3 regions of the Streptomyces sp. NPDC004610 genome follow, and region 3 is predicted to be linked to each of the others. Evidence: riboswitches for the same ligand, from Rfam matches in the RefSeq annotation. Region 3 holds a riboswitch; each other region holds the start of a gene.
What was found. Region 3 has a riboswitch for thiamine pyrophosphate ahead of ABZX40_RS25485 (thiamine ABC transporter substrate-binding protein). Riboswitches for the same ligand answer to the same signal wherever they lie in the genome.

Region 1 (10,104 bases), on a different contig from region 3:
TCCCGCGCCGGGCGCCTCGCGGCGCTGTACCGAGGGGCCGACGGGGGCGGGAGCGGGCGTCTGCGGAGTGCGGCAGTCGGCATCGGCGGGGGCAGGGGCAGGGGCGAGGGTGCGGCAGTCGGCGTCGACATCGGCGTCGCCGGGCGTGCGGTGCTCGGCCCCCAGGGTGTCGCCCGGCCCCAGGGCGTTCCGGGAAGGGCGTGCCGGTCGGCGATGCGCGCGCGGTCGCGTGGTGGCCGCCCAGTGGAACTGGAACCGTCCCGTCAAGGGGCCGTCCCACCCGGCGGAGGGAGGGCAAAGCCCGACCCAATCGGGGCGAAAGCCGCGGTGAACAGGAGTCTTGCTCCGATTCACCACCCCTGGGTCATCACATGGCACGATCCGCATTCCTATGATGGGCCCACGACACCGCGGGCCGCTGCGACCAGGCAGTCCGATGCGGTGCAGCGGCGGCGATGGTGGAGGGGTCGATGACTCAGGGGGCCGGTCAGGGACCCGAGGTGGAGCGGACGGCGACGTTGCGCGACTTCCGGGTGCCCGCGTACGTCCATGAGGCCGGCCCGTACGCCCCCGGCGCGCACCCCGCCGAGGCCCCGGCGCCGGCCGTTTCCACTCCGGCCGCGCAGCCCCTCGACGAGCCCGAGGGCTATACGCCGACCCAGCGCGACCTGCCGGTGATCAACCGCGGGGACACTCTTCAGGTGACCGTCACCCCGGCCGCCGAGACCGCCGCCGCCGAGCATCCCGACGCCGGGTCCGGCCCGCTGTATGTCGTCGGTGATGTGCACGGCTACCTCGATGAACTCGTCGCCGCGCTCCATGAGCAGGGTCTGATCGACGACGCCGGACAGTGGTGCGCGGGCACCGCCCGGCTGTGGTTCCTCGGCGATTTCACCGACCGCGGCCCCGATGGCATCGGTGTCATCGATCTGGTGATGCGGCTGTCCGCCGAGGCCGCCGCCGCCGGCGGCTACTGCAAGGCGCTGATGGGCAATCACGAACTGCTGCTCATCGGCGCCAAGCGGTTCGGCGACACCCCGGTCAACTCCGGCGCCGGGACCGCCACCTTCCAGGCCGCCTGGCTGCTCAACGGCGGCCAGAAGGTCGACATGGACCGCCTCCAGGACCACCATCTCCAGTGGATGGCCCGGCTCGACGCCATGGAGGAGATCGACGACCATCTCCTCGTCCACTCGGACACCACCGCTTATCTCGACTACGGCCGGTCCATCGAAGAAGTCAACGACACCGTCCGCGAGACCCTCACCCGCAACGATCCGGACGAAGTCTGGGACCTCTTCCGCAAGTTCACCAAGCGCTTCTCCTTCCGCGACGAGGGCGGCGCCGACGCCGTACGATCCCTGCTCGATACGTACGGCGGCACCCGGATCGTTCATGGCCACAGCCCGATTCCGTATCTGCTGGGCGAAGTGGGTTCCGAGGAGGGTGAGGACGAGTCCCGGCCCGCGGTCGAGGGACCGCATCTCTACGCCGGTGGCCTCGCCATCGCCATGGACGGCGGAGTCACCATGGCCGGAAAGCTGCTGGTGCAGCAACTTCCCCTGCATGGCTGACGTTTTTCCGGGCAGGCGACCCCTCCCAACCGTCCCACCGGAACGGCGTACGACCGCGCGGAACACTGGGCAATTTCGGTAAACCCCCTGTCACCGTGTGCCGTCGCCGCTCTACCATCGGCTTATCCGTAGCAGGCTCCCCTCCGTTTCTGCCCGACGGCTCGTCCGCATGCGAGCCCCAAGCCCTACGGAGCATCGGGGGATGCACATGAACAGCGTTCCGCAGCACCTGCTGAGCGAGGACCGCCAAGAGTACGAGCGGATCCTCGATGAGGCGCTGCGCTCCGCACCACACCGTCCGGAGCTGGCATCGGTCGGCCAGCGGCTCAACCCGGAACAACTGCGCACCATGGCACTCAACGCCACGGCCCAGATAACGACCGCCGCGGCGATCGAGTACCAGCACTATGTGAAGGTCCGCGAGGAAGTGCGCCATCCGGCGCCGTCCGGCCCGTCACCCCTGCATGACTCCGGCTCCCATGAGTCGGGTCCGGGGTCGGGTCCGGTGGGGCTCGCCGCCACCATGGGGGAGGTCGGAGAGACCGCCGGCGCCGGTGTCGTCGCCGTCGTCGCGGTGCTGGCTCCCGTCCTCGCCGGTACGGCCGCGGCGATCTTTCTGCTGGTCGGATATCTCCTCAGAATGGTCGCGCCCGATCTGACGTTCGGCGAGACCCTGCTCACCACGGGCTGGGTCTTCGGCGGGGTGACCGCCGTGGCGATCCTGATCGCCGCCGTCGGACTGCTGATCACCGCGCTACGCAACCGGCCGTCGAGGGAGAGCGGTCCCTACGGCGAACCGGGAGGGGAGGTGGCACAGGCCAGGGAAGCCTGGCGCGATGCGCTGCTGGAGCGCGGCATCATGCCGTTCCTGCGCGATGCGCTCGCCACCGCTCCCGGCCCGGCCGCCCTGCACAGTACGGCGCCGTCCGCACCGAGCGGCCGGATGCCGCACCTGGGCTACGACCGCCCCGGCTTCACCAGCCCCGGCGACGGCTCCTCGGGCTCCCGCCCGAGGTTCAGCAGTCCGGACTACACCAGCCCGGACTTCGGGGGGCCGGAGCACAAGCCGGAGTAGTCCCGCCCCGCGTCCCTTGCGCTCCCGCACGGACGCCGCCGGACCGGAACCGAGCCGGTACACCCGCCGACGGGGGCGGGCAGGCACCGACCGGTGACGGTCCTCACGGCGTGCCGTGGCGGGGGCGTGTGCGTGTGGTGGGTGGGTGGGTGTGTGGGCTGTTTTGGTGGTGGTTGGGTGGGTGGGCTGCCTTGGTGGTGGTGTCGTGGGCCAGGGATCCCGCCAGTGTCAGAGGATCCCCGCGCGGCGCGCGGCCGTGATCCAGTTCGGGAACTCCGACAGCAACCGGTCGTACAGCTCCGCGTCGGGGACCGAGCTGATGTCGTCCACGGCGAAGAAGCCGACGTTGTCGACCCGGCGGCCGGGCAGCGTGTCGAACCGCTCCAGCACCCCGTAGTTGGCCTTCCCCAGTCCCACGAACTGCCAGAAGACCGGCTCCTCCACCGCCTCCCGCAGCTCCCTCTCGATCTGGTCGTTGCGATAGACCCCGCCGTCGGAGAAGAACAGCACCAGCGTGGGTGCCGCGGCGGGATGCCCTCTCACGTAGTCGCGTACCTCGGCGATCACCTTCTGTTCCTCGTTCTGGATACCCACCGCCCGCATGTCCACCTGCCCCGGCTGGAGCCCGCGCTGCGGCTTCTTGCGGCCGAAGAGGCTCAGCTGTCCGACCCGGACATGCAGGCGCAGCCACTCGGGCAGCTCCCCCAGCCGCAGATCGGGCAGCCGCGCGGGGTTCGACGCGAACGTCCATGCCTGCATCTCCCCGTCGTCGTCCAGTTGCGCCGCCACCGCCGCCATTCGCTCCACGACATCGGCGACCACCCCGCGCGTATACAACGGCGACATCGACCCCGAGGCGTCGAGCACGAGGATCACCCGTGCGACGACGCCCTCCGCGCCGTGCTTGCGCAGACTGACCGCCACCTGCTCCTTGCGCAGGGACAGCCGCTTGCGCATGTCCACGGGCAGCTGCTCCTCGCCCTTGGTGAGGCGGGGACCGGAGGCCCCTGACGGGCCGGGCGCGGGCTGGGTGGGAGCCGCCTGGGGTATCGGGGGTGCGGGCGGAGTGGCCGGGGCTGGCACCCGTGCCGCCGGGGTGGGCGTGGGTGTGGAGGTGGGAGCCGGGGTCTGCGGGGCGCTCTCCGGCTCGTCGACACTGATGCCGAAGTCCGTCGCAAGTCCCGCGAGCCCGGAGGCATAGCCCTGGCCCACGGCACGGAACTTCCACTTTCCCTGCCGCCGGTACAGCTCACCCCCGATGAACGCGGTCTCGGTCGTCGCCGCCATCTCGAACCGGGCCAGCTCCGACGAGGTCCCGGCGTCCAGGAGCCGCAGGGTCAGCCCCGGCACCTGGCCGAACGTCCCGCCGTCCGCCGAGGCGCACAGCACGATCCGCTCGATGTCCGGCTCCAGCGCGCCGAGGTTCACCCCGACCGTGTCCGTCGACCCCGCCCCCGTCTGCTGCTTTCCCTGGTGGGTGACGGCCCCGGAGGCGTGATGCGGCTGGTTGTAGAACACGAAGTCGGCGTCACCACGCACCCGCCCCGCAGCGGTGAGCAGCAGTGCGGAGGCGTCGACGTCCGGCACTCCGGGCCCTCCGGTCCAGCACAGCTCGACCCACACCTGGGCGGAGTCGACCGGAAGGTTGGCGCCCTTGCTCAGAGAACTCGATGTCATTCCCCCAGTCTGCCGACCGCCCGGGCCCCTGGCGTCCCCTCTCCCGCAACCTCTGCGGCAGGAGGGGACACCGGACCCGGCCAGTCGGCAAGTCGACTCCGGTCCCCATTCCCCGTCCCCAGTAGCCAGTACCCGCTCCCCGGCGACTCGGTCGACCGGCTGGCCCCGGCCCTGGTGACTCAGTCGGCGAGGGGCAGATACACCCGGTTGCCCGCCGCCGCGAACTCCTTCGACTTCTGGGCCATGCCTTCCTCGATCTCCGCCTTCGACCCGCCGTGCTGTCGGCGGATGTCCTGGGAGATCTTCATCGAGCAGAATTTCGGGCCGCACATGGAGCAGAAGTGGGCCGTCTTGGCGGGCTCCGCCGGGAGGGTCTCGTCGTGGAACTCCCGGGCCGTGTCCGGGTCGAGGGCCAGATTGAACTGGTCCTCCCAGCGGAACTCGAAACGGGCGTCGGACAGCGCATCGTCCCAGTCCTGGGCACCGGGGTGTCCCTTGGCGAGGTCGGCGGCGTGGGCGGCGATCTTGTAGGTGATGACGCCGGTCTTGACGTCGTCACGGTTGGGCAGGCCCAGATGTTCCTTGGGGGTGACGTAGCAGAGCATGGCCGTGCCCCACCAGGCGATCATCGCGGCACCGATGCCGGAGGTGATGTGGTCGTACGCCGGGGCGACGTCCGTCGTCAGCGGGCCGAGCGTATAGAACGGAGCTTCATCACAGATCTCCTGCTGAAGGTCGATGTTCTCCTTGATCTTGTGCATCGGGACATGCCCCGGGCCTTCGATCATGGTCTGTACATTGAAACGCTTAGCGATCCGGTTGAGTTCCCCGAGCGTGCGCAACTCCGCGAACTGCGCCTCGTCGTTGGCGTCCGCGATGGAGCCCGGCCGCAGACCGTCACCGAGTGAGTAGGTGATGTCATAGGCGGCGAGGATCTCGCAGAGTTCCTCGAAGTTCTCGTAGAGGAACGATTCCCTGTGGTGGGCCAGGCACCAGGCCGCCATGATCGAGCCGCCGCGCGAGACGATCCCGGTCTTGCGGTTGGCGGTGAGCGGTACGTACGGCAGCCGGACGCCCGCGTGGACGGTCATGTAGTCCACGCCCTGCTCGGCCTGTTCGATGACCGTGTCCTTGTAGACCTCCCAGGTCAGCTCCTCCGCCCGGCCGTCGACCTTCTCCAGGGCCTGGTAGAGCGGGACGGTGCCGATGGGGACGGGGGAGTTGCGCAGCACCCACTCCCGGGTGGTGTGGATATTGCGGCCGGTGGACAGGTCCATGACCGTGTCGGCGCCCCAGCGGGTCGCCCAGGTCATCTTCTCCACCTCCTCCTCGATGGAGGAGGTCACCGCCGAGTTGCCGATATTGGCGTTGACCTTCACCAGGAACCGTTTGCCGATGATCATCGGCTCGATCTCCGGGTGATTGACATTGGCGGGCAGCACGGCCCGGCCCGCCGCGATCTCCTCGCGGACGACCTCGGGCGCCACGTTCTCCCGGATCGCCACGAACTCCATCTCGGGGGTGATCTCGCCCCGGCGGGCATAGGCGAGTTGAGTCACCGCGGCGCCGTCACGGCTACGGCGCGGCTGACGGGGGCGGCCGGGGAAGACCGCGTCCAGATTGCGCAGCCCGCCGCGCGGCGAGGTGTGCTTGACCCCGTCGTCCTCGGGGCGGACGGGACGGCCCGCGTACTCCTCGGTGTCCCCGCGGGCGATGATCCAGTTCTCCCGCAGCGGAGCCAGTCCCCGGCGGACATCGGTCTCGGCGAGCGGATCGGTGTACGGGCCCGATGTGTCGTACAGCGTGACCGACCGCCCGTTGGTGAGGTGCACCTGGCGGACCGGCACCCGCAGGTCGGGGCGGCTGCCCTCGACATACGCCTTGTGCCAGCCGACGGACTTCCCGGCCTCTCCGCCCTCGGAGACCCCGCTGGAGCTTGGGGTCTGCGGGGAGGCAGGCGTGCTTGTGTCCTTGATGGTCATGAGACCTACTCCCTACGCCGGCATTACCCGGTAACAGGTTCAGCGGTCGACGCAGCGATGTCCGTCTGCCGGTGTTCCATGGGATTCATCACTCATGGTGGCTGATGTTCCACGTGAAACATCGCGAAGACGAAGGTCAGCGCCCTCTCAGCCCGGTGCTCCGAGCTCCCGCGTGTACAAAGGTGCCTCCACGCTAGCGTCAATTCGGGCGCGGTGAACAGAGGGCCCCTGCCGTTCTTGCGATGATCGGTCGGTGACCACACCGCAGGATCCTCTCGTCCCTCCGTCCGGGCCACCGCATGGTCCTCCGTCCGGGTCGGCCGGTCTGTCCGGGTCGGCTGGTCCGTCCGGGCCGTCCTCGCCGTCCGGGCCGTCCGATCACTTGGCCGGTTCTGGCTCGGGGGTGGAGGCGGGGGCCGGATCGGGGCTGGGGACGGGGGCCGGCTCGGGGCTGGGATCAGCGCTGGGATCAGGGTCCGTTGAGAGGTCTGGGGGTGGGTCCGGTGCAGGCTCTGGGGCGGGCTCCGGGCCGGACTATGAGACTGGTTCCGTGCGTCGGCTTGGGGCGCGGGCTCAGGGGGGTGCGTCTGGTGCTGTGCCGGGTGGGGGTGGGGCTGGGGGTGGGTTCGCGGGTCCTGGGGGTCGGTCAGGGGGGCCAGGGGATCGGTCGGGAAGTCCCGAGGGGCCCGGTGGGCGGGGCGGGTTCGGTGGGCCCGGGGGGTTCGGCGGAGCCGGTTCGGCCGGGAGGTCGTCTGGTGGGCAGGTTCCCCGGCCGAGTGGGCAAGTGCACCCGCCCGGTGGGCAGATGCCTGGGCGTGAGGGGCGGATGACTGGGCCGGGCGAGCAAGGGTGGCCCGGCGGGCCAGGGGCGGGCTTCGGTGGGCCTCCGCCCCGGCCGCAGGACTTCGGCGGGCCCCAGGGGCAGGGCTTCGGGCCGGGGCCCACCCAAGGGTCCTACGGGCCGAACCCCGGTGCCGGGCAAGGCGCCGATGACGGGTCCGGCGGTCATGGCCACGGTCACCGTCACAGTCACGGAGACGACGGTCAGGGTGACCCGCACAGTCACGGCGACGGGCCCGGTCAGGGTGGCGCGGGCGGAGGCACGCATGGAGGCGGATCCGGCGATGCATCCGGCGGTGGGCACGGTCACTCTCACAGCCACAGTCACGGCCCCGCCACCCCCGTCTCCGCTCATCTGCGGAAGATCATCGCCGCGATCCTCGTACCGTTCGGTGTCGCGGTGCTGGTCGGGCTCGCGGTGCTGTGGCCCGGGGGTGCCCCGGCGCACGAGCGGACCGGCGTCGGGTTCGACCGGCAGACCCAGGAGGCCACGGTCACCCAGGTCGACCAGGTGGACTGCGCCACGGTGAACGGCTCCGGCGGCACCCCGACCGGCGACACCTCCACCGCCGAGGGCTCCTCCGCCGTCCAGCAGGCGAACGGCACCTGCAAGCGCGCGACGATCCGGGTCGACACCGGCGACGACAAGGGCCGTACATTCACCGAGATCGTCCAGCCCGACCAGTCACGTCAGCTGGAGCAGGGCCAGAAGGTCGTGGTCGCGTACGAGCCGTCCGCGCCCGAGGATCTCCAGTACTCGGTGGCGGACATCAACCGGCGGGTCCCGATGGCGGTGCTCGCCGGGATCTTCGCGCTGGCCGTGGTGCTCGTCGGACGGCTGCGCGGTGTGATGGCGCTGGTCGCGCTGACCATCAGCTTCCTGATTCTCAACTTCTTCATCCTGCCCGCCATCCTCCAGGGCTCGAACCCGCTGGTCGTCGCCGTGGTCGGGGCGAGCGCGATCATGCTGATCGCGCTGTATCTGTGCCATGGGCTGTCGGCGAGAACCTCGGTCGCGGTGCTCGGCACCCTGATCTCGCTGTTGCTGATCGGTGTGCTCGGCTCGGTGTTCATCGACTGGGCGGCGCTGACCGGGAACACGGACGACAACACCGGTCTGATCCACGGTCTCTATCCGACGATCGACATGAGCGGTCTGCTGCTGGCCGGCATCATCATCGGTTCGCTCGGTGTGCTCGACGATGTGACGGTCACCCAGACCTCCGCCGTCTGGGAACTGCACGAGGCCAATCCCACGATGGGCTGGCGCGGGCTGTACCGGGCGGGTATCCGCATCGGCCGCGACCACATCGCCTCCGTCGTCAACACCCTCGTCCTCGCCTACGCGGGTGCCGCGCTCCCCCTGCTGCTGCTCTTCTCGATCGCGCAGAGCAGTGTGGGGACGGTCGCCAACAGTGAGCTGGTGGCCCAGGAGATCGTCCGGACCCTGGTCGGTTCGATCGGGCTGGTCGCCTCGGTGCCGGTGACCACGGCCCTCGCCGCCCTGGTCGTCTCCGCCGACCGTCCGGCGCCGGGTCGGCTGCCGGTGGGACAGGCGGCGCCCGCCGGGCCTGCGGGATCGGCGGGGTTGACGACGGGCCCGGCGGGAGAGGGAGCGGCCCCGGCCGGCAACCGCCCGGCTGCCGCGCTCGGCCGCAGCGGACGGGGGCGTCGGCGGAAGCGGTGAGCAAGCTTCTCCGAGCTGCCTCCAAGAGCACCTCGGAGAACCGTTCCTGCGTACCCCCCGAACCCCAGCTCACCGTCACCCTCACCCCACCCCGGTTCCACCCGGACCCGCATCCGGCGGCTGAGGAAGCGTTCCGCCACCCCCGTCGCCGTATGGCTCAGCCCGCGCTCTGCTCCTCCGCGAGGATGCGGTCGAGGGCCTGGTCGAGATGCGCGTCGAAATCGGCGAGCGCACCCTCCTGGCCCAGCGGCACGAGCTTGTCCGTACGGTCGAGGAACGCCACCAGCGGCGCCGCCGAGGAGCGGAACAGGGCCTGGTCGCTGCCGACCTGAAGCCGGATCAGGGTCTCGCCGAGGGTGTCCGCCTCGGCCGGGGCGACATGCACATCGCCCTCACCGCACGGGCCGGCCATGCCATCGACCAGTAGCTCGCGGCCAAAGGCCCAGGTCACCGGGGCATCCCCGGGCAGATGGAAGGTCAGCCGTACGGCATAGGGATCGGTGGCCTCGTAGCGCAGCTCCACCGGAATGCGGAAGGACAGTTCCTCGGAGACGAGGAAGTTCATCATGACCTCTGCCTGAACGGTCTGTGCGGACTCGCGCATCGCCTACCCCGTCATGTACCGGTGGACTGGCCGGGAATGAACCCCGACATTTCTTGGCATCTTGCTGAACGTACACAGCAGATCACAAGGAGTGAGTTTTCAGATACTGATAGAGAAGGCGAGTGACCCCAGCAGGCGACCGATCTCGCCCTGGAGTTGACGGGTGGCGGGCAGCAGCCGGTCGGCCTGCTGGACGGGCAGGGAGATCGCGATGGTCGCCGCCGTGGTGCCCACCGTGATCGGGATCGCGGCGCACACCACCCCCAACGCGTATTCCTGCCGCTCCACGACCGGTTCCATGCGTCCCGTCCGTTCCAGGCGGCGCAGCAGGGCGTTCTCGTCACGCACGGTGTACGGGGTGATGCTCCGCACCGGGTAGCGGTCGAGATGGTCGCGGCGGGTGTCCTCGTCGAGCTGGGAGAGCAGACACTGACCGATCGCGTGGGCATGACCGGTCTCACGGAAGCCGGCCCACTCCTGCACCGCCGGGTAGCCGGGACTGTCGGAGACACAGTTGATCTCGATCTCGCCCTCCCGGTACATGGCGTAGTACACGGGCGCACCGATGGAATCCCGCCACTGCGCGAGGGCGTCGGCCATGGTGCTGCGACGTTTCTGCCGGGCCGCGCTGCCGCTGAGCCGCTCCGCGGCCTCGCCGAGGAAGA
Region 2 (10,104 bases), on a different contig from region 3:
CGCCTTCACCGAGGCGGCCCGGATCCCGGACCCGGACCGGCTGAAGCGGATGTACCACGCCTCCGCGTCCACCCTGAACCTGGTCCGCGCCTTCACCACCGGCGGCTACGCCGATCTGCGCCAGGTGCACGCCTGGAACCAGGACTTCGTCCGCTCCTCGCCCTCCGGCCAGCGCTACGAGCAGCTCGCCCGCGAGATCGACAACGCGCTGAACTTCATGCACGCCTGCGGGGCCGACCCGGAGGAGTTCAAGACGGTCGAGTTCTACGCCTCCCACGAGGCGCTGCTGCTCGACTACGAGTCCGCCCTCACCCGCGTCGACTCCCGCACCGGGCAGCTGTACGACGTCTCCGGGCACATGGTGTGGATCGGTGAGCGCACCCGGCAGCTGGACGGCGCGCACATCGAGTTCGCCTCGAAGATCCGCAACCCCATCGGCATCAAGCTGGGCCCCAGCACCACGGCCGAGGACGCGCTCCAGTACATCGAGCGGCTCGACCCGGACCGCGAGCCGGGCCGGCTGACCTTCATCGTGCGGATGGGCGCCGACAAGATCCGCGACAAGCTCCCCGAGCTGGTCGCCAAGGTCACGGCCTCCGGCGCGACGGTGGTGTGGGTGACCGACCCGATGCACGGCAACACCTTCGAGGCCGCCTCCGGCCACAAGACCCGCCGCTTCGACGACGTCCTGGACGAGGTCAAGGGCTTCTTCGAGGTCCACAAGGCGCTCGGCACCCACCCGGGCGGCATCCATGTGGAGCTGACCGGCGACGATGTCACCGAGTGCGTGGGCGGTGGCGACGAGATCTTCGTGGACGACCTCCACCAGCGCTACGAGACCGCCTGCGACCCCCGCCTCAACCGCAGCCAGTCGCTGGACCTGGCGTTCCTGGTGGCGGAGATGTACCGGGACCAGTAGCGGGACCGGTAAGAGGCACAGCTGCTCACCGCCTATGACCTGGGGCGCGGATCGATGTGATCCGCGCCCCAGGGCACTTTTCGGCCGACTGAACGCCGGGTAAGGTTAGGTTAGCCTCACCGATCATCGGGACGGCGTCACTCATCGATCCCGGCGGGAGGTGGACCGCGTGTTTGTGTGCAGTTGCTTCGGCATCACCGAGCAGCAGGTCAAGCAGCACGCGGCGAACGGTGCCTGCACCCCCCGCCAGATCGCCTCCGCCTGCAAGGCGGGCACCGACTGCGGCTCGTGCGTACGGCGGATCCAGGCGCTGCTGGGCCGCGGGGCCTGCCCGCGCCGGGAGGCGGCCGACCAGGGTCAGGCGGTGCTCTCGGAGGTGCTGGCGCGCGGCGAGGGCGCCCGGCTGGACGAGGCGGCCTGAGCTCCGACGAAGGCTCCTGGCGTGCTCAGCTCGTCTCGGGCTGCTCGATGAGCTGTGCGATGTAGAGCGCCTCACCGAGCTTCTCCACCAGTTCCAGCTGGGTGTCGAGATAGTCGATGTGGTGCTCCTCGTCCGCCAGGATGTCCTCGAAGATGTTCGCGGACGTGATATCGCCCTTGGCGCGCATCACCTCGATCCCGCGCTTGAGCCGGTCGATCGCCTCCACCTCGACCTGCCGGTCCGCCTGGAACATCTCGGTGACCGTCTGTCCCACCCGGACATGGAACAGCCGCTGGTAGTTGGGCAGCCCCTCCAGGAACAGGATCCGGTCGGTGAGCGTCTCGGCGTGCTTCATCTCGTCGAACGACTCGTGCCGGGTGTACTTCGCGAGCTTGTACCAGCCGAAGTTCTCCTGCATCTTCGCGTGCAGAAAGTACTGGTTGATCGCGGTCAGCTCACCGGTCAGCTGCTCATTGAGGAACTCGATGACCTCGGGGTCGCCCTGCATCGCAGAGGCTCCTTCCGCGTAGGGGTGACGGGACTGGGGGGTTGCCGCCGCATGATTGCACCGGTGAGGAAGATCGTCCAGTAAGTGCGAGCTTAGTAAGTTAGGGCATGCTTACTGGGATTTGCCCGATTCTGGACCGGCCTGGTCAGGTGCATGGCCCCGGGTCTGTCAGGATGGAAGGCATGGGTCAGCCGGTGGAACGCGAATCAGCGGAAGCGAAGGGGTCGGAGCTTCCGCCGGGGCAGCGGATCCAGCGCGGCTGGCCGGTCACCCACTACGGACCCGTCCCCAAGTTCCGCCCCGAGCGCTGGGAGTTCCGGGTCTTCGGCGCCACCGCCGACGGCGAGAAGCACTGCTGGAACCACGAGGAGTTCACGGCCCTGCCGTACACCACCGTCGTGGCCGATCTGCACTGTGTGACGAAGTTCAGCATGCTGGGCGCCGAGTGGGGCGGGATACCGGCCCGGACCATCCTGGACATCGCCCCGCCCGCGCAGGAAGTCACCCATGTGATGGTGTGGGCCGAGTACGGCTTCAGCTCCAATCTGCGGCTCGCCGACTTCCGCTCCGACCGCGCGATCTTCGCCACCCACAAGGACGGCGAACCCCTCACCGCGGAGCACGGCTTCCCGCTGCGGCTGGTCGTCCCGCATCTGTACGCCTGGAAAGGGCCCAAGTGGGTCCGGGGCGTGGAGTACATGACCGCCGACCGGCGCGGCTTCTGGGAGGAGCGCGGCTATCACAACGTCGGCGACCCCTGGAAGGAACAGCGGTACTCCTACCAGGAGGGACCCGGGGAGGGTCCGGAGCTGTAGCTGGTCGCAGGCTGGGCGGGGCTAGACGCTGACCGGCACGGCGGCGGTGGTCGTCCGCAGGCGTTTCAGCCGGGCCACGTCCGCCGCGTGGCCCTCCTTGCCGCCCGGGGTCTCGATGATCAGCGGGACGCCCTCGGTCGCGGGATGGGCCAGCAGCGCGCGGAACGGCTCCTCGCCAATATGGCCGGAGCCAATGTTCTCGTGACGGTCCTTGTGGGCGCCGACCACATCCTTGGAGTCATTGGCGTGGATCAGTTTCAGCCGCCCCTCGCCGACCGTCCCCACCAGCAGATCCAGCGTCTGGCGCATGCCGTCGGGGCCGGTGAGATCGTGTCCGGCGGCGAAGGCATGACAGGTGTCCAGACAGACGCCGAGCTTGGGATGGGCGTCCAGCGCGTCGAAGTACGGCCCGAAGTCCCAGGTCCGGGAGCAGAGCGAGGAGCCCTGACCGGCGGTGGACTCCAGCAGCAGACAGGGGTCGTCGTCCCGGGTCAGCTCGTCCAGCAGGGGCAGCAGATACCGGCGTACCTGCCGGAGGGCGACCGATCGTTCCCGGCCACCGGTCGCGCTGCCGGTGTGCACCACGACCCCGAGCGCGCCGATCTCCCGGCCCCGGCGCAGGGAGTGCCGCAGCGACTCCGCCGACCGCTCGACGGTGGCGGGGGTGTGGGAGCCGAAGTTGATCAGATACGGGGCGTGGACGTACACCGGGATCGACTCCGCCGCACAGGCCGCCCGGAACGCGTCGTCCTGCCGGGGGTCGCCGGTGGGGGTGGCCCAGCCGCGCGGGTTGGCGACGAAGACCTGCACGGTCTCGGCCCCCAGCTCCCGGGCATACGCCAGCCCGACCCGATCGAGCCCACCGGCGACGGGGACGTGGCTGCCGATGGGGTTGCGGGGGTGGGCGGGGGTGGTGGCGGGGACGGTGGCGGGGGTGATGCTCGGTGTGATGCGGGGAGGGGTGGGGGGAGGGGGGCTGGGGGTGGTGCTCGGTGTGGTGCGGGGAGGGGTGCTGGGGGTGGTGCTGGGGGTGGTGCTCGGGGCGGTGCCGGGAGGGGTCCTCGGGGTGCTGCTCGGGGACTGCTGTTTCTTCACTCGGCCAGGGTTTCATGGGGGTGGGGGGCTGCGGGTGGGGGGCTGCGGGTGCGGGTGCGGGTGCGGGTGCGGGTGGTGGAGGCGTGGGCCGGGTGGGGCGGTGGTTCGTGAAGGTCGGGGGTGGGGGTGAGTGCCGGGGGCGTGGCGGGTGGATGGCGCGGGCGGTACGGGAGCTGGACGACCCGGAGGTGTCGGCGGGGGCGTGGCCGGTGGCCCTGGTGGTGCTGGAGCAGCGGCTGCGGCCGGACGCGGGGGACACTCTGCGGTACTTCGCCGGTCAGGATGTCCGGGCGAAGGTGATCTCCGGGGACAACGCGGTCTCGGGGAATCTGGGGCTGACGGGTTCGGTGGTGGACGCGCGGGAGCTGTCGGCCGGGGGCGGTGGATGGTGGTGGCGTGGTGGCTCAGCGGGTCGTGACGGTAGCGGTCAGGTCGGTGGATCGTGACGGCAGCGGTCGGGCCGGTGGATCGCGGTGGCCAGGCGGGGCCGGTAAGCGCGGCGACCGGAGGTGAGGGCTCAGCGGATCGTCACGGCTGGAGTGGGACCGGCGGGTCGTGTCGGCCGGGGGGCGCCTCGGGTGGGGGTCAGCGGACGTGCGGGCCGGGGCGGGGTCAGCGGATGCTGGCGGCCGGGCGCGGGGCCGACAGAGGTCGGCGGCAGTGCGCGGCAACTCACCGGAGGGTGACCGCGGCGACTCACCGGACGGTGACCATGGCAACTCACCGGAGGGTGACCGCCGCAGCCCACCGGACGGTGACCGCAACCGTCCGGCCACCGTCCGGCCACCCTATCCGGCACGGCCGGGCGCGGCAGCCGCAGAGCGTGACCGTCGAGCGCCCGGCGCTCAGCGGATCGTCAGCGTGATCGTGGACCCCTGCGGAGCAGTCTCGCCGGGGTTCACCGACTGGTCGCTGACCGAGTCGCCGAACAGGCCCAGCAGGCCGCGGTCCTCCTCGACCCGGAAACCGGCGTCCTCCAGGGTCTGCCGGGCGGCATCCACGTTCTCGCCGGTCACATCCGGCACCTCGATCATCCGGGGCCCGCTGGACAGGGTCAGCGTCACCGCGTCGCCCTCGGCGAGGCGCGTGCCCTCGCCCGGGGTCTGCCGGGCCACCGCGCCCGCGTCGATCTCGGCGGAGTCGACCCGCTCGGCGGCGATCCGCACCGTCAGCCCGGCCTCGACCAGCTCCGCGCGGGCGTCCTCCAGTTCCTCGCCGGTGACGTCCGGGACGTCGACCGGGGCGCCCTTGCTGACCACCAGGGCGATGGCCGAGCCCGCCCGGCGCTCGGTGCCGCCGCGCGGGTCGCTGTCGATGACCGAGCCCTCGGCGATCTCCTCGTGGAACTCCCGGGTCACCATGCCCGGCTCCAGGCCCTCGTCCGTCAGCAGGGCCCGCGCGTCCGCCAGCACCATGCCCTGGACATCCGGCACCCGGACCGTCTCCGGGCCGTCGGACACGGTCAGCGTCACCGAGTCGTTCTGCCGTATCCGGCCGCCGGTCCCGGGGTCGGTGCTCATCACCGCGCCCCGCTCGACGGTGTCGCTGTAGGCGTGCCGGACCTCGCCCACGTCCAGCCCGGCGTCGCCCAGCCGGTCCCGGGCCTCGGCCTCGGTCTGCCCCAGCACCGCCGGGACCTGGGTGAACTGGCCGGAATTGATGTACCAGACGCCCGCCCCGACCCCGAACACCAGCAGCACGGCCGCCACCAGCGTCAGGGTCAGCCGCCGCTGCCGGGCGGTGCGGCGGCGCGGGGGCGGGGGCGGCTCGGCGGCGAACCGGCTGGTGCGGTGGAACTCGTCCGGCTCGTCCCCGTCGACCGGCAGCGGCCGGGGCACGGTCAGCGCCCGCGGGATGACACTCGTCCGGTCCAGCGCGTTGTCGTGCGCCTCGGCCCGCGCCTGCGGCGGTACGGCGTCGAGCTGGGCGTCGGTGAGCCGGCCACGGGCCTCGCGGACCCGGGCCAGCAGCGCCACCGCGTCGTACGCCCGGATCTCCGGGTTGCGCGCGGTGGCCGCGGCGACCAGTTCGTCCAGCTCGTAGGCCAGGGCGGGCACCCGGGCCGAGGGCGGCGGGACGTCCTCGTGGAGCGCCTTGTAGAGCACCTGGGCCGGGGTCTCCCCGGCGTGCGGCTTGCCCGCGGTGAGCATCTCGAACAGCATCACCCCGCACGCGTACACATCCACGCGCGCGTCGGCCGTGCCGTGCTCGATCTGCTCCGGGGCGAGATAGGAGACCGTGCCGAGCACCGCGCCGGTGGTGCTGGTCACCGCGTCCACCGACCGCACCAGGCCGAAATCCGCCACCTTCACCCGGCCGTCGTCCCCTATGAGGACGTTCTCCGGCTTCATGTCGCGGTGCACGAACCCCGCGCGGTGGGCGGCGCCCAGCGCGGCGAGGACCGGCTCCAGGATGTCCAGCGCGGCCCGCGGCTGGAGCGCCCCGCGCTCGCGCAGCACGTCCCGCAGGGTGCATCCGGCCACGTACTCCATGGCCAGATAGACATACGACCCGTCGGTGCCCTGGTCGAAGACCTGGACCACATTGGGGTGGGCGAGCCGGGCGACGGACTTGGCCTCGCGGATGAACCGGTCCACGAACGAGGCGTCGGCGGCCAGCGTCGGGTGCATCACCTTCAGCGCGAGCACCCGGTCCAGGCGGGTGTCCACGGCCCGGTAGACCGTGGCCATCCCGCCGACCGCGATCCGCGCGTCGACGCGGTACCGGCCGTCGAGCAACTGCCCGATCAGAGGGTCCTGGAGGGTCGTGTCCACGCTGGTGAGTCTACGATCCGGCACTGACAGCACCGTCCGTTCCACCGTTCGGGTGACACACTGCCACAGACTTGTGACCGGGACGGGACGGTACGGGCGGTACGTGCCGGGTGGCCGGAAAGGGCCGTACTGGACAGGTCCGGGCCGGGGCCGGTCAGAACGCCGGGCGCTCCGGGTCCAGGTCGGCGCGGCCGTCCGCCGGGGAGGACGCCTCGGCGAAGTGCCGCCTCGGGATCCGCCCCGCCCGCCGGGCCAGCCGCCCGGCCTCCACGGCGTGTCGCATGGCGTCGGCCATCAGAACCGGCTCCCGCGCGCGGGTGACCGCCGAGGCGAGCATCACCCCCGCGCAGCCCAGCTCCATCGCGAGCGCCGCGTCCGAGGCCGTCCCGGCGCCCGCGTCCAGGATCACCGGCACGCGCGCGTGCTCCACGATCAGCTGGAAGTTGTGCGGGTTGCGGATACCGAGCCCGGAGCCGATCGGCGAACCCAGCGGCATGATCGCCGCACAGCCCGCGTCCTCCAGCCGCCGCGCCAGCACCGGGTCGTCATTGGTGTACGGCAGTACGGTGAAACCGTCGTCCACCAGGGTCTCCGCCGCCTCCAGCAGCTCGATCGGGTCCGGCAGCAGGGTGCGCTCGTCGGCGATGACCTCCAGCTTGACCAGATCCGTGCCCAGCGCCTCGCGCGCGAGGCGGGCGGTGAGGACGGCCTCGCCCGCCGTGAAGCACCCGGCGGTGTTCGGCAGCACCCGGATGCCGAGCCGCTCCAGCACCGACAGCACCGAGCCGTGCACCTCGGGGTTGACCCGGCGCATCGCGACCGTGGTCAGCTCGGTGCCGGACGCCACCAGGGCGCGTTCCAGCACATCCAGGCTCGGGGCGCCGCCCGTGCCCATGATCAGCCGGGAGGCGAAGGACGTCCCGGCGAGGACGAAGGGGTCGTCGGCCATGGCTCAGCCTCCCTGGACGGCGGTCAGGACTTCCACCCGGTCGCCGTCGTACAGGGCGGTCGCGGCCCACCGCCCGCGCGGGACGACGGTCTCGTTGAGGGCGGCGGCCACCCCGGAGGGCGCCGCGGTGAGGGTGCGCACCAGCGCGTCCAGCGCCGTGCCGGGGGCGATCTCGCGGGGCTCGCCGTTGACGGAGACGGTGACCGGGGCGGGCGCACCGGCGGCGGGGCCGGTACCCGTGGCGGCCGGGTCCATGGGGCTCGTACGGTTCATGCGGGCTGCTCCGTGAGGGCTGCGGCGGTGAACCGCCGGGGTGTGAAGGGGCGGGCTTCCCCGGGGAGTTCACCGGTGACGAGGGCGTGCGCCAGGGCGTCGCCGGTGACCGGGGTGAGCAGGACGCCGTTGCGGTAGTGCCCGGTCGCCAGCAGCAGTCCGGGCAGGTCGGTCGGGCCGAGCAGCGGGGCGTTGTCCGGGGAGCCGGGGCGCAGTCCCGCGCGGGTCTCGGTCAGCGGCAGTTCGGTGATGCCGGGGATCAGCTCATGGGCGTCGCGCAGCAGCTCGTACACCCCGCCCGCGGTGACCGTGGTGTCCCAGCCCTGTTCCTCGCTGGTGGCGCCGACGACGAGTTCGCCGTTCTCGCGCGGCACCAGATAGACATTGCCGCCGCGCACCACCGCGCGCACGGTACGGCTCAGGAAGGGCGCGTACGGCCGCGGCACGGTCAGCCGCAGCACCTGCCCCTTCACCGGCCGCACAGGGGGCCGTACGGCGTCCGGGACGCCCGCGAGACGGCCGCTCAGGCTCCCGGCGGCCAGCACCACCTGCCCGGCGGCCAGCTCGGTGCCCGCGCGGGTGACGACCCCGGTGGCGCGGTCCCGGGCCACAGACAGCCGTTCGGCCCAGTCCCGGTGGAAGACCACCCCGGCCCGCTCACAGGCCGTCACAAGGGCCGCCGAGAGCCGTCTCGGGTCGATCTGGTGGTCCCCGTCGACCCGCAGCCCGCCGCGCACCCCCGGTGCCAGCATCGGCTCCAGCCGGCGGCAGTCCCGCCCGGACAGCCACTCCGACGCCAGACCGGACTGCCGCTGGAGGATGTGCAGTTCGCGCAGATGCGCCCGGTCATCGGCGTCCAGGGCGACGGCCAGGGTGCCGCAGCGGCGGTAACCGAGGTCCTGGCCGGTGAGATCGGTCAGCTCGGCCACGAAGGCGGGGTAGCGGTCGGCGGAGGCCAGATTGAGGCCAAGCAGGGTCTGCTCGCCGTGGTGCAGCTCGGTGACGGCGGCCAGCATCCCGGCCGCCACCTGGGCGGCCCCGCCGCCGGGCGCGGGATCCAGCACGGCCGTGGCCAGCCCGCGCTGCGCGGCCCGCCAGGCGGTGACCAGCCCGATGATCCCCCCGCCGACGACCAGGACGTCGGATGCCGGCGAGAGTGTGCCTGAGTGTGCGTGGGTGTCGGACGGCATGGGCGTTCGGCCCCTCCCTTCGCCGGCATGACCCGGATCAGGTTCGTACGGTCGGAGGCCGCCAGCCTCCCTCTCAGCCCGGTGCGTCCGGGCTCCCGCGAGTGCTCTACGTTGGGCAGCCTAGCCCGTGCCACCACGCCTCTGTAAGGGAGCCCGCGCCGATGCCCCGCTCGCTGGACGGTGTCGTCCTCGCCCCGGTCGCCGATCAGGCCCCAGGTCAGGTGGGCACCCGCACCCGCTTCGCCTACCACGAGCACAACGGCGAGATCTGGGCCGAGTACACGGGCGGGGACGTGGTGCGCGGGTTCCTGGTCGGCACGCGCGCGGGGGACCGGCTGGACTTCCGCTACGTCCAGCTCAAGACCGACGGAACGACCTCCTCCGGTCACTGCGCGTCACGGATCGGCGAACTGCCCGACGGACGGCTGCGGCTCACCGAGACCTGGGAGTGGGAGTCCCAGGAGGGCAGCGGGACGAGTGTGGTCGAGGAGATCGCCGACGCCGGGACGGGGTAGGAGCACCGTGTGCGGGACGCCACGCGGGCGGACCCGGCTGACACATCGTCAGGTGCCTACAGTGATCGGGTGAGCGTGGACAGAGAGCAGACGGCGGCGACCGGACCGGCCCGGCGGGTGGTCGTGGTGGGTGCCGGAATGGCCGGGGTGCAGACGGCGGTGGCCCTGCGTGAACAGGGCTTCACCGGGACCGTGACCCTGATCGGCGCCGAACCCCATCAGCCCTACGACCGTCCCCCGCTGTCCAAGGCCGTCCTGCTCGGCAAGGCCGAGGACTCCGCCTTCGACATCGACTTCGCCTCCCTCGGCATCGAGCTGCGCCTCGGCCACGAGGCGACCGGCGTCCGGCCCGCCGACCACGAGCTGGACACCACCCGGGGACCCGTCCCGTACGACGTCCTGGTGCTGGCCACCGGCGCCGAACCGATCCGCCTGCCCGGCACCCGGGGCGTGCCCGGGGTGCATCTGCTGCGCACCCTGGACGACGCCGCCCGGCTGCGCCCGGTGCTCGCCCGCCAGCACGACATCGTGGTCGTCGGCGCCGGCTGGATCGGCGCCGAGTTCGCCACCGCCGCGCGCGAGGCGGGCTGCGCGGTGACCGTCGTGGAGGCCGCCGACCGGCCCCTCGCCGGTGCCCTGCCCGCC
Region 3 (10,104 bases):
GGTGACCGTGAGCGCCGTGGTGTGCAGCCCGGGGCGGGAGCGCAGGAACTCCCCCGTCCGCGCCAGGAAGTGATGAATACCGTCAGCCGTGTGCCATGCGTCCAGACCCATGGTCGAAGATCCTCTCCCGGGACGCCCTCATCCGAAAGTGGCCCGCTCCAACCAGAAGTCCAGCACCTCCCGCTCCCCCAGCACCTCGACACCGCCCCCGACCAGCGGCTCCCGCCGGTAGAACGCCAGCAGCACCGCCGTCAGCGGGCCCCGCACGGCCACCGACGCCTTCTCGTGGCCGCGCCGCCACTCGACACCGTCCGCGCCCAGCTCGATCAGCCACTCCGCGTCCAGGCCCGGCGCGTCCGTGGCGTGCAGATGGATCGACCGCGCCCCGTCCGGGCCCGCGTCGCGCAACTCCCGGGCCGCGTCATGCGGATCGGTGCGCTGCACGAACGTCACGATCTCCAGCCACTCGTCGATCGCGTCCGCCGCCACCTCACCGGCGACCTCGTAGGGCGCCCCCACGGCCAGCGCCGCGTCGGCCCGGTGCACGGTGATCTCATGGGTCATCCGCCGCGCCCAGAACGCCGCCGTGTGCACCCCGGCCCACCCCCACACCACCGCGTCCGGCCCCGCCTCGCGCAGCGTCCGTACGGCCAGCTCACCGCCCTCGGCGAACCACGCCCCGAGCGCCGCCGCGTCCCCCCGCGCCTCGGGCCCGGCCCCGTCCGGCACCTCCTCCGGCTCCACCTCCCGCTCCGCCCGGGTCCGTACGGTCACCTCCACCCAGCGCAGGGCCTCGCCCATGTGCCGGGTCAGATCCTCCACGGTCCAGTCGGGGCAGGTCGGCACGGTGGCCGTGAGATCCGTGCCGGGCGCGGTCACCAACTCCCCGAACCGCGCCACCTGGAGGGCGATCTCATCGCAATACCGGTCAAAGGCGAGAAGCGTCATGCGGGCACCCTATGACCGGGCAGGCCGACCGAGCACCACGATTTCGACCGGGCGCCTCGCTCCAGCGCCACGACGCCCGCCCGACGTCTCACCCAGGCACCACGATGCGTGTCAGGCACCTCACCCCAACACCACGACACCCGCCCGACGCCCCACCCAGGCACCCCGACGCCCGCCAAGCACCTCACCCCAACACCACGACACCCGCCCGACGCCCCACCCAGGCACCACGACACCCGCCAAGCACCTCACCCCAACACCACAACGTCCGCCGGGTCGAACTCCACCCCCACCGCGTCCCCCACCCCAGGCGCGTCTCGCAGCGCGCACGCCGCCTCCAGTACCGGCGCGTCCACCGCCTCCGGCCGCAGCCGTACGGCGACATGGGTGCCGCGGAAGGTCCGGGCCACCACCGCGCACCGCAGCCCGCCGTCCCCGGCGGCCACCAGCCGCACACCCCCCGGCCGCACCAGCACATCCCGCTCCCCCTGGGTCGCCCCCGCGCCCACCGGCAGCTTCCCCCACGGCGTGGCCGCGACCTCCCCGCTCACGCTCCCCGCCACCACGTTCTCGAAGCCGAGGAAGCGGGCCACAAAGGCGTCGGCGGGCCGCTGCCACACCTCTAGCGGCGTCCCCGACTGGGCGATCCGCCCGTCCCGCATCACCACCACCCGGTCGGCCAGCGCGAACGCCTCGCCCTGGTCGTGGGTGACGGCCAGCACCGTCGTCCCCAGCCGCCCGAACAGCTCCCGCAACTCCACCACCAGCCGCTCCCGCAAGGACCGGTCGAGCTGGCCCAGCGGCTCGTCCAGCATCAGCAGCCGGGGGTCCGGCGCCAGCGCCCGCGCCAGCGCGACCCGCTGCTGCTCGCCCCCGGACAGCTCGGCGACGGCCCGACCGGCGGCCCCCGGCAGCCCGACCAGCTCCAGCAACCGGGCCACCCGCGCCCGCTGCTCGTCCCGCGAGGCGCCCCGCATCCGCGGCCCGAACGCCACATTGCCGCCCACGTCCCGCTGCGGGAACAGCTGATGATCCTGGAACATCAGCCCGATCTCCCGCCGGTGCGCGGGCACCCCCGACTGATCGCGCCCCTCCAGCCGCACCCGTCCGGAAGCCATCGGCTGGAGCCCGGCGACCGCCCGCAGCAGCGTCGACTTCCCGCTCCCGCTCGGCCCGAGCACACACACCACCTCATGTGCGGCGACCGCCAGATCCACCGCGTCCAGCACGACCCGCCCACCGAGCCGCACGGTCACGCCTTCCACGCCGAGCAGCGGCGCCGCCGCCCGCTTCGGTGCCGACGTCGACGTCACAGGAACTCCCCGCTCCGGTCGGTCCGCAGCCGCTCCAGCACCACCAGGGCCACCGCGCACACCACCATCAGAATCGTCGAAAGGGCCATCGCCTGGCCGTAGTTCAGCTCGCCGGGCCGGGCCACCAGCTTGGCGACCGCCACCGGCAGCGTCGGGTTGTCGGGCCGCGCGATGAACACCGTCGCCCCGTACTCCCCCAGCGACACCGCGAACGCGAACCCGGCCGCGACCAGCACCGCCCGCCGCACCAGCGGCAGATCCACCTCCCGCCAGACCCGCCAGGGCGACGCCCCGAGCACCGCCGCCGCCTCCCGCAGCCGTCCGTCCACCGCCCGCAGCACCGGCAGCATGATCCGCACGACGAAGGGCACCCCGACCAGGGCCTGGGCGAGCGGCACCAGGATCCAGGTGGCCCGCAGATCCAGCGGCGGTTCATCCAGCGCGATCAGGAACCCGAAGCCGACGGTCACCGCGGACACCCCGAGCGGCAGCATCAGCAGCGCGTCGAACCCGCGCACCAGCCGCCCCGCGTCCCGCCGCGCCAGCGCCGCCGCGGCGAGCCCGCCGACCAGCAGCGCGAGCGCGGTGGCGACGACGGCGTACGCCAGCGAGTTGCCGATCGCGTCGATCGGCGGGACGAGGAACACCTCGGACTCCGCCGAGGCCAGCGCCCGGTAGTAGGAGAACCCGGACCCGGCCAGCGAGCGCCGCACCAGCACCCCGAGCGGCAGCAGGATCAGGGCGCCGACGACGCCCAGCACCCCGGCGAGCAGCGCCCACTGCCCGGCACCGCGCGGACGCCGGGCGGTCCCGGCCGGGTCGACCAGCCGCAGCGCGCTCTCCCGCCGCCGCACCGTCCAGGCGTGCACGGCGAGGATCCCGCCCACCGCCGCGAACTGGACGAGCGTCAGCACGGCGGCCGTCGGCAGATCGAAGATCTGCGAGGTCTGCCGGTAGATCTCCACCTCAAGGGTGGCGAAGGTGGGCCCGCCGAGGATCTGCACCACCCCGAACGAGGTGAAGGTGAAGAGGAAGACCATCAGCGCGGCGGCGGCCACCGCCGGTCCCAGCGCCGGAAGGGTGACCTTCCGCCAGGCGGCCAGCGGCGACGCGCCGAGCATCCGCGCCGCCTCCTCCTGCCGGGGATCGAGCTGCGCCCACAGCCCGCCCACGGTCCGGACGACGACCGCGTAGTTGAAGAAGACATGCGCCAGCAGGATCGCCCACACGGTGGTGTCCAGCCGTACGCCCCACCACTCGTCCAGCAGCCCGCCGCGCCCGAGCAGCGCCAGGAACGCCGTCCCCACCACCACCGTGGGCAGCACGAACGGCACGGTCACCACCGCCCGCAGCACCTGCTTGCCGGGGAAGTCGAGGCGGGCGAAGACATAGGCGCCGGGCAGGGCGATCAGCAGGGTCAGCGCGGTGGAGGCGAGCGCCTGCCAGGTGGTGAACCACAGCACCTGCCGGACGCCCGAATCCCCCAGCACCTCCCAGAGCCGCCCCAGCTGCCAGGCCCCGTCGCTCCGCAGCCCCCGGGTGAGGATCGCGGCGACGGGGTAGGCGAAGAAGATCCCGAAGAACCCGACGGGCACCACCAGCAGCGCGAGCCGCACGAGCCCCCGCCGGTCCCGCCGCGTGGGGGCTACTTCAGTACCAGCGACGTCCATGCCTTGACCCAGTCGTCACGATGGTCGGCGATCTTCGCCGCGTCCATGGTCTCGGGGTCGGCGGCCCGCGGCCCGTGCGTGCTGAACACCTCGGGCACCGCGGCGCCCTCCACCACCGGGTACACGAACATGTTCAGCGGCATGTCCTGCTGGAACTCCTTGCTGATCAGGAAGTCCAGCAGCGCCTTGCCGCCCTCCGCGTTCTTCGCGTTGCTCAGCAGCCCCGCGTACTCGATCTGCCGGAAGCAGGTGCCGTCGGCGACACCGGTGGGCGCGTCCTTCGGCTGCGGGTCGGCGTACACCACCTCAACGGGCGGCGAGGAGGCGTAGGACACCACCAGCGGCCGGTCGCCCCCCGCCTCCTTGCCACCGGCCGAGCCGGAGAACTCCTGGTTGTAGGCGGTCTCCCAGCCGTCGACGACCTTGACGCCGTTGTCCGTCAGCTTCTGCCAGTACCCCTGCCAGCCGTCGTCGCCGTACTTGGCGGCCGTGCCGAGCAGAAAGCCGAGGCCGGGCGAGGAGGTGGACGCGTTCTCGGTGACCAGCAGGTCCTTGTACTCCGGCTTCACCAGATCGTCGAAGGTACGGGGCGGGTCGAGATCGCGCTCGGCGAAGTACGCCTTGTCGTAGTTGACGCAGATGTCGCCGGTGTCGACGGGGGTGACCCGGTGGCCGGTGCCGTCGGCGCGGAAGGCGGGCTCGACGGTGTCGGCGCCCTTGGCCTCGTACGGCTGGAAGAGGCCGTTGTCCAGGGCCCGGGAGAGCAGGGTGTTGTCGACGCCGAAGAAGACATCGCCCTGCGGGTTGTCCTTGGTGAGGATCGCCTTGTTGACGGCCGTACCGGCGTCCCCGTCCTCCAGGACCTTGACCGTGTACCCGGACCGCTCCTGGAAGTCGGCGAGGACCTCCTTGGACACGGCCCAGGAGTCATGGCTGACCAGGGTGACGGTCTTCGACCCGCCCCCCGACCCGGACCCGGAGTCGGACGCCCCCGAACCGCAGGCGGCCAGCGTGACCATCCCGAGCCCGACCCCGACGGCGGATATCTTTCTGACCTTGCTGCTCATCTGACGATTGATGCTCACTGATTGTCCTCCTGGGTGACCAGGAAGAGACGCGGCCCTGCCCGGGACCGTCGAGACGGGTTCCCGGGCAGGGCGCAACAGCATGAGTGACGACCGATCTCCCTACCCAGAATGACCTGGGCGAGGTTCAGAGGGTCTGCGGCCCACCGTGTCCTGACGGCTGCCGCACTCTCAGCGCTGTGGCGCTCCCCTGCCGGATTACGAGTATGAAGATATGTACGGATGTACGACGTCTGACTCTACCGCTCGGTGGCCGCGAGCTGACCACACGCCCCGTCGATCTCCTGGCCCCGGGTGTCCCGGACGGTCACCGGTACCCCATGGGCGGCGATGGCCTCCACGAACGCCTTCTCGTCCTCGGGCCGGGACGCGGTCCACTTGGACCCGGGTGTCGGGTTCAGCGGGATCAGGTTCACATGCACGGGCCGCCCCTTGAGCAGCCGCCCGAGCCGGTCACCGCGCCACGCCTGGTCGTTGATGTCCCGGATCAGCGCGTACTCGATGGACAGCCGCCGCCCGGACCGCTCCGCGTACTCGAACCCGGCGTCCAGCACCTCGCGGACCTTCCAGCGGGTGTTCACCGGCACCAGGGTGTCGCGCAGTTCGTCATCGGGCGCGTGCAGCGAGATGGCGAGCCGGCACTTGAAGCCCTCGTCGGCGAACCGGTGGATGGCGGGCACCAGCCCGACCGTCGACACGGTGATCCCGCGCTGGGACAGCCCCACGCCGTCCGGCGCCGGATCGGTCAGCGCCCGGATGGCCCCGACGACCCGCTTGTAGTTGGCGAGCGGCTCCCCCATCCCCATGAAGACGATGTTGGACAGCCGCGCGGGCCCGCCCGGCACGTCCCCGTCCCGCAGCGCGCGCATTCCGTCGACGATCTGGTGCACGATCTCGGCGGTCGACAGGTTCCGGTCCAGCCCGGCCTGTCCGGTGGCGCAGAACGGGCAGTTCATCCCGCATCCGGCCTGCGAGCTGATGCACATGGTCACCCGGTCCGGGTACCGCATCAGCACCGACTCCACCAGCGTCCCGTCGAACAGCCGCCACAGCGTCTTGCGGGTCGTCCCCTCGTCCGTCGACAGATGCCGGACGACGGTCATCAGCTCCGGCAGCAACGCCTCGCGCAGCCGGTCACGGGACCCGGCGGGGATGTCCGTCCACTGCTCGGGTTCGTGCGCGTACCGCGCGAAGTAGTGCTGCGAGAGCTGCTTGGCGCGAAAGGGCTTCTCCCCGATCTGCGCCACCGCCTCCTTGCGCTCGGCGGGCGAGAGATCGGCGAGATGCCGCGGCGGCTTCTTGGCTCCGCGCGGCGCGACAAAGGTGAGTTCTCCGGGCTTAGGCATGGCCCTACCAGTGTCGCAGACTCCCGGACCACGCCAGCCGACCTGTGGATAACCTTGGTCGGGCGACATTGTTGCAGGTCAGGGGGGTGTGGGGAGGGTGGGGCGTCGTCGCCCGGGGGCGGGGAGGTCGCCGGGGGGTGCGGGGTTGGGAGGGGGTTCCCGGAGGTGCGGCGTCACCACGGGTCGGGAGGGGGGGCCGGAGAGTGCGGTGTCGCCGGGGGGCGGGAGGGTTTCCGGAGACTGCGAGGTCGCCATGGGTCGGGAAGATCCCCGGAGACCGCGACGCCACCACAGATCCGGGGGGGCGGGAGACCACGAGACCGGGACAGGCCGGGAAGCTCACCGAAGACTGCGACGCCGCCAGAGATCGGTGGCCCAGAGACATCGACACCGCCACCTGTCGGGAAGCTCCCCGGAGACCGCGAGACCGCCACCCAGCTGAGAGGCGCCCCGAGATTCCGGGCCGCCACCGGCTGAGAGGCGCCCGAAGACTCCGGGGCCGCCACCGGCTCGGAGATGCCCGCAGCCTCCGAGGCCGCCACAGATCGCGGAGGGGTGCTGGGTCTCCACCGACAGCACCTGCTCGGCGTGCGGGTCGTAGATCACGAGGTCGGCGTCGGCGCCGGGCGCGATGGTGCCCTTCTTGGGGTAGAGGCCGAACATCCGCGCCGGGTTGGCCCAGGCGATCTCGATCCAGCGGCGGCGGCTGGGGCCCGAACCCACCGGACCACCACCGACCGGAAAAGCCCCCGGAGACCACGAGACGGCCACAGTCCAGAAGGGACCCAGAGCCAGCGCCACCCGGCACCCGGCACCCGGCACCCGGCACCCGGCACCCGCCACTCGGTACCCAGCACCCAGCACCCGCCACCCAACCGAGAAGCCCCCCGCAACCCGCAAGACCGCCACCACCCGGACCAGCCAGGAGACCCCGGCTCAGCCGACGCCGGGAGACCCCGGCTCAGCCGGCGCCAGGAGGCCCCGGTAATCAGCCGGCCCCCCGCCCGCCCCCCTCCGCGATCTCGTCCCGCAGTACCGCCAGATCGCGTTCGAGTCGGCGGTAGTGGTCGGTGACCGTCTCGTTCTCCGCCGGCCAGACCCGGCCCTGTTCCAGTGCCGTGAGGCGGTCGCCCAGCGTCGCGAGGGCGACCTCGCGGACATGCCAGCCAGGGGTGCCCCGGGTCGCCGCCAGTTCGTCCGCGGCGGCCCGGTGCGCGGGGTGGATGCGGGCCCGTAGCGGCGCCAGGTCCGCCCGGGTCTCCGTCAGCCGCTCGCGCAGCACGATCACCGCCTCGGCGGCACCGAGCACCTGTTCGCCGATCCCGGGCATGGTCTCCACGAAGTCGACCAGTTCCTCCATCAGCGGGACGAGCGTGTGCCGGTCGTCCACGCCCTTGCCGACCACCTGGACCCGGATGCCCGTGTACTGCGCGGACACCTCGTCCAGCGAGGCGAGGGCCTCGTCGCCCGCCTCCAGCCTGACCCGCACCAGCTCCGCCGGCATCCCGTCGTCGCGGCCCAGCATCGCCCTGGTCTCCGCCACCTCGCGGGCGAGCTGCTCCCGCAGTTCCAGCAGGCCCTGGTGGGCCTCGTCGGCGGAGGACAGGGTCGTACGGAGACTGTGCTCGAACTCCTCGACCGCCTCGGCCGCCACCCGCTCCAGCCGCTCCTGCCGCGCGGCCCGCCGTCTGGCCCACATACGGCTCCACCCCTCCCGTTCCCCCTGAACGCCCCGCGTCGTGTCGCGGCGATCATAGAGAGGAGCGGGAGGGGTGGAGCAAACGTTCACTCAGGGCGTCGGCGCGCGTCAGCCGGAGCCGACGAACACCACCATCAGCAGCCACACCACCGGAGCCGTCGGCAGCAGCGAGTCCAGCCGGTCCATGATCCCGCCGTGGCCCGGCAGCAGCGTGCCCATGTCCTTGATGCCGAGGTCCCGCTTGATCATGGACTCGCCCAGGTCACCGAGGGTGGCGCTGGCCGCGACCGCGAGCCCGAGCAGCAGACCCTGCCACCAGGCGCCGCCGTCGATCAGGAACTCCATGCACAGCGCGCCCGCCACCATCGCGAAGGCGACCGCCCCGAGCAGCCCCTCGCGGGTCTTGCCGGGGCTGATCCGCGGGGCGAGCTTGTGCTTGCCGAAGCGCCAGCCGATCGCATACGCCCCGGTGTCGCTGACGACGGTGAGCAGCAGAAACGTCAGCACCCGCTGCGCGCCGTCGTCGGCGGTCAGCAGCATCGCCACGAAGGTGGCCAGGAACGGGACGTAGAACGCGGCGAAGACGCCCGCCGTGACGTCCTTGAGATAGCCCTCCGGCGGTTCGGTCATCCGCCAGACCAGCACCGCGAGCGCGGTCAGCGCCATCGCGACCCAGGCGCCCTCGGCCCCCCGGACATATCCGGCGACGACCATGGCCGCGCCGCCCACCGCCAGCGGCACCAGCGGGGCCCTGATGCCCTTGCGCTCCTCCAGGCGCCGGGTCAGCTCCCACAGCCCGACCACCACGGCGACCGCTATCACCCCGATGAACACGGCCTTGACGAAGAACAGCGAGGCGAGGATGACCGCACCGAGCCCGACCCCGACCCCTATGGCCGCACCCAGATCCCGGCCCGCGTTCTTCTTCTGCGGTGTGGGCGCCGGCTGCGGGACGTCGGGCATGGGCTCCGGATTCTGCGGCACCGCCGCAGGGGGCTGCGCCGACGGGGTCTCGTCGCGGAACGTCTGGTCACGGAACAGGGGGCCGCCCAGCCGAGCGGTCCCCCGGTCCTCATCCTGGTCACCGCCGTACGCGGGCAGGTCGGGCACGATGGGCATGGGGCGAGTGTGCTGCGCCTGCTGCGCATCGTACGCGGGACCCGCCGGGGCAGCCCCCTGGACAGGTCCGTGCTCGGTGGGCCCCCAGTACCCGGTCTGCCCGGCCCCGGTCGGCACCCCCCAGGAAGAGTCGTTCATCAGACTTCGAGCAGCTCCGCTTCCTTGTGCTTGAGGAGCTCGTCCACCTGGGCGACGTACTTGGCGGTGGTGTCGTCGAGTTCCTTCTCCGCGCGGCGGCCCTCGTCCTCGCCGACCTCGCCGTCCTTGATCAGCTTGTCGATGGCGTCCTTGGCCTTGCGGCGCACCGAGCGGATGGACACCTTGGCGTCCTCGCCCTTGCCCTTGGCGACCTTGATGTACTCGCGGCGGCGCTCTTCGGTCAGCTCGGGGAACACCACCCGGATGATGTTGCCGTCGTTGCTGGGGTTGACCCCGAGGTCGGAGTCGCGGATCGCCTGCTCGATATTGCGCAGGGCGGTCTTGTCGAACGGGGTGACGACGGCCATCCGCGGCTCCGGCACGGAGAACGAGGCCAGCTGGTTGATCGGGGTGGGTGCCCCGTAGTAGTCGGCCACGATCTTGTTGAACATCGCGGGGTGGGCCCGGCCGGTGCGGATCGCGGCGAAGTCCTCCTTGGCGACCACGACGGCCTTCTCCATCTTCTCCTCGGCTTCGAGGAGGGTCTCTTCGATCACCACTTGCTCCTGCGTGTTGAGAGTCGGCCCGGCCGCGTCCGCGCGTGGGGGGCGGCCGGCTGCGTCGCGTCTTGTTCCTGCACGGTTCCCGAGCGTCCGGTCATTGTCCATCCTCCGGTCGGGGTCCGTGCCCGGCGGGGTCGTCCCCCGGTCAGGCCCGGCTGTCCTGGTCGCCCACCAGCGTGCCGATCTTCTCACCCTTGACGGCCCGCGCGATATTGCCCTCGGT

Region 1: another riboswitch for thiamine pyrophosphate. It lies ahead of thiC (phosphomethylpyrimidine synthase ThiC); the one in region 3 lies ahead of ABZX40_RS25485 (thiamine ABC transporter substrate-binding protein).
Region 2: another riboswitch for thiamine pyrophosphate. It lies ahead of thiO (glycine oxidase ThiO); the one in region 3 lies ahead of ABZX40_RS25485 (thiamine ABC transporter substrate-binding protein).

The regions. Positions count from the first base shown of each region.
Region 1 is NZ_JBEXLA010000013.1:63,212-73,315, forward strand. Features, by position in the region: gene ABZX40_RS16720 (metallophosphoesterase family protein) at 456-1,574, shown strand; gene ABZX40_RS16725 (hypothetical protein) at 1,777-2,649, shown strand; gene ABZX40_RS16730 (VWA domain-containing protein) at 2,878-4,326, opposite strand; gene thiC (phosphomethylpyrimidine synthase ThiC) at 4,506-6,308, opposite strand; TPP riboswitch at 6,301-6,490, opposite strand; partial or broken gene ABZX40_RS16740 (YibE/F family protein) at 7,396-8,835, shown strand; gene ABZX40_RS16745 (SsgA family sporulation/cell division regulator) at 8,993-9,439, opposite strand; gene ABZX40_RS16750 (helix-turn-helix domain-containing protein) at 9,539-10,104, opposite strand, start outside.
Region 2 is NZ_JBEXLA010000006.1:164,010-174,113, forward strand. Features, by position in the region: gene ABZX40_RS08770 (class II 3-deoxy-7-phosphoheptulonate synthase) at 1-919, shown strand, start outside; gene ABZX40_RS08775 ((2Fe-2S)-binding protein) at 1,089-1,340, shown strand; gene bfr (bacterioferritin) at 1,366-1,848, opposite strand; gene ABZX40_RS08785 (sulfite oxidase-like oxidoreductase) at 2,031-2,663, shown strand; gene ABZX40_RS08790 (deoxyribonuclease IV) at 2,685-3,602, opposite strand; partial or broken gene ABZX40_RS08795 (hypothetical protein) at 3,911-4,132, shown strand; gene pknB (Stk1 family PASTA domain-containing Ser/Thr kinase) at 4,604-6,532, opposite strand; gene ABZX40_RS08805 (thiazole synthase) at 6,687-7,481, opposite strand; gene thiS (sulfur carrier protein ThiS) at 7,485-7,736, opposite strand; gene thiO (glycine oxidase ThiO) at 7,751-8,944, opposite strand; TPP riboswitch at 8,942-9,053, opposite strand; gene ABZX40_RS08820 (hypothetical protein) at 9,106-9,459, shown strand; gene ABZX40_RS08825 (FAD-dependent oxidoreductase) at 9,598-10,104, shown strand, end outside.
Region 3 is NZ_JBEXLA010000024.1:75,638-85,741, forward strand. Features, by position in the region: gene ABZX40_RS25465 (GNAT family N-acetyltransferase) at 1-111, opposite strand, end outside; gene ABZX40_RS25470 (maleylpyruvate isomerase family mycothiol-dependent enzyme) at 139-948, opposite strand; gene ABZX40_RS25475 (ABC transporter ATP-binding protein) at 1,197-2,261, opposite strand; gene ABZX40_RS25480 (iron ABC transporter permease) at 2,258-3,931, opposite strand; gene ABZX40_RS25485 (thiamine ABC transporter substrate-binding protein) at 3,907-4,998, opposite strand; TPP riboswitch at 5,098-5,218, opposite strand; gene rlmN (23S rRNA (adenine(2503)-C(2))-methyltransferase RlmN) at 5,256-6,362, opposite strand; partial or broken gene ABZX40_RS25495 (amidohydrolase family protein) at 6,918-7,070, opposite strand; gene ABZX40_RS25500 (hypothetical protein) at 7,351-8,061, opposite strand; gene ABZX40_RS25505 (phosphatidate cytidylyltransferase) at 8,170-9,318, opposite strand; gene frr (ribosome recycling factor) at 9,318-9,875, opposite strand; gene pyrH (UMP kinase) at 10,027-10,104, opposite strand, start outside.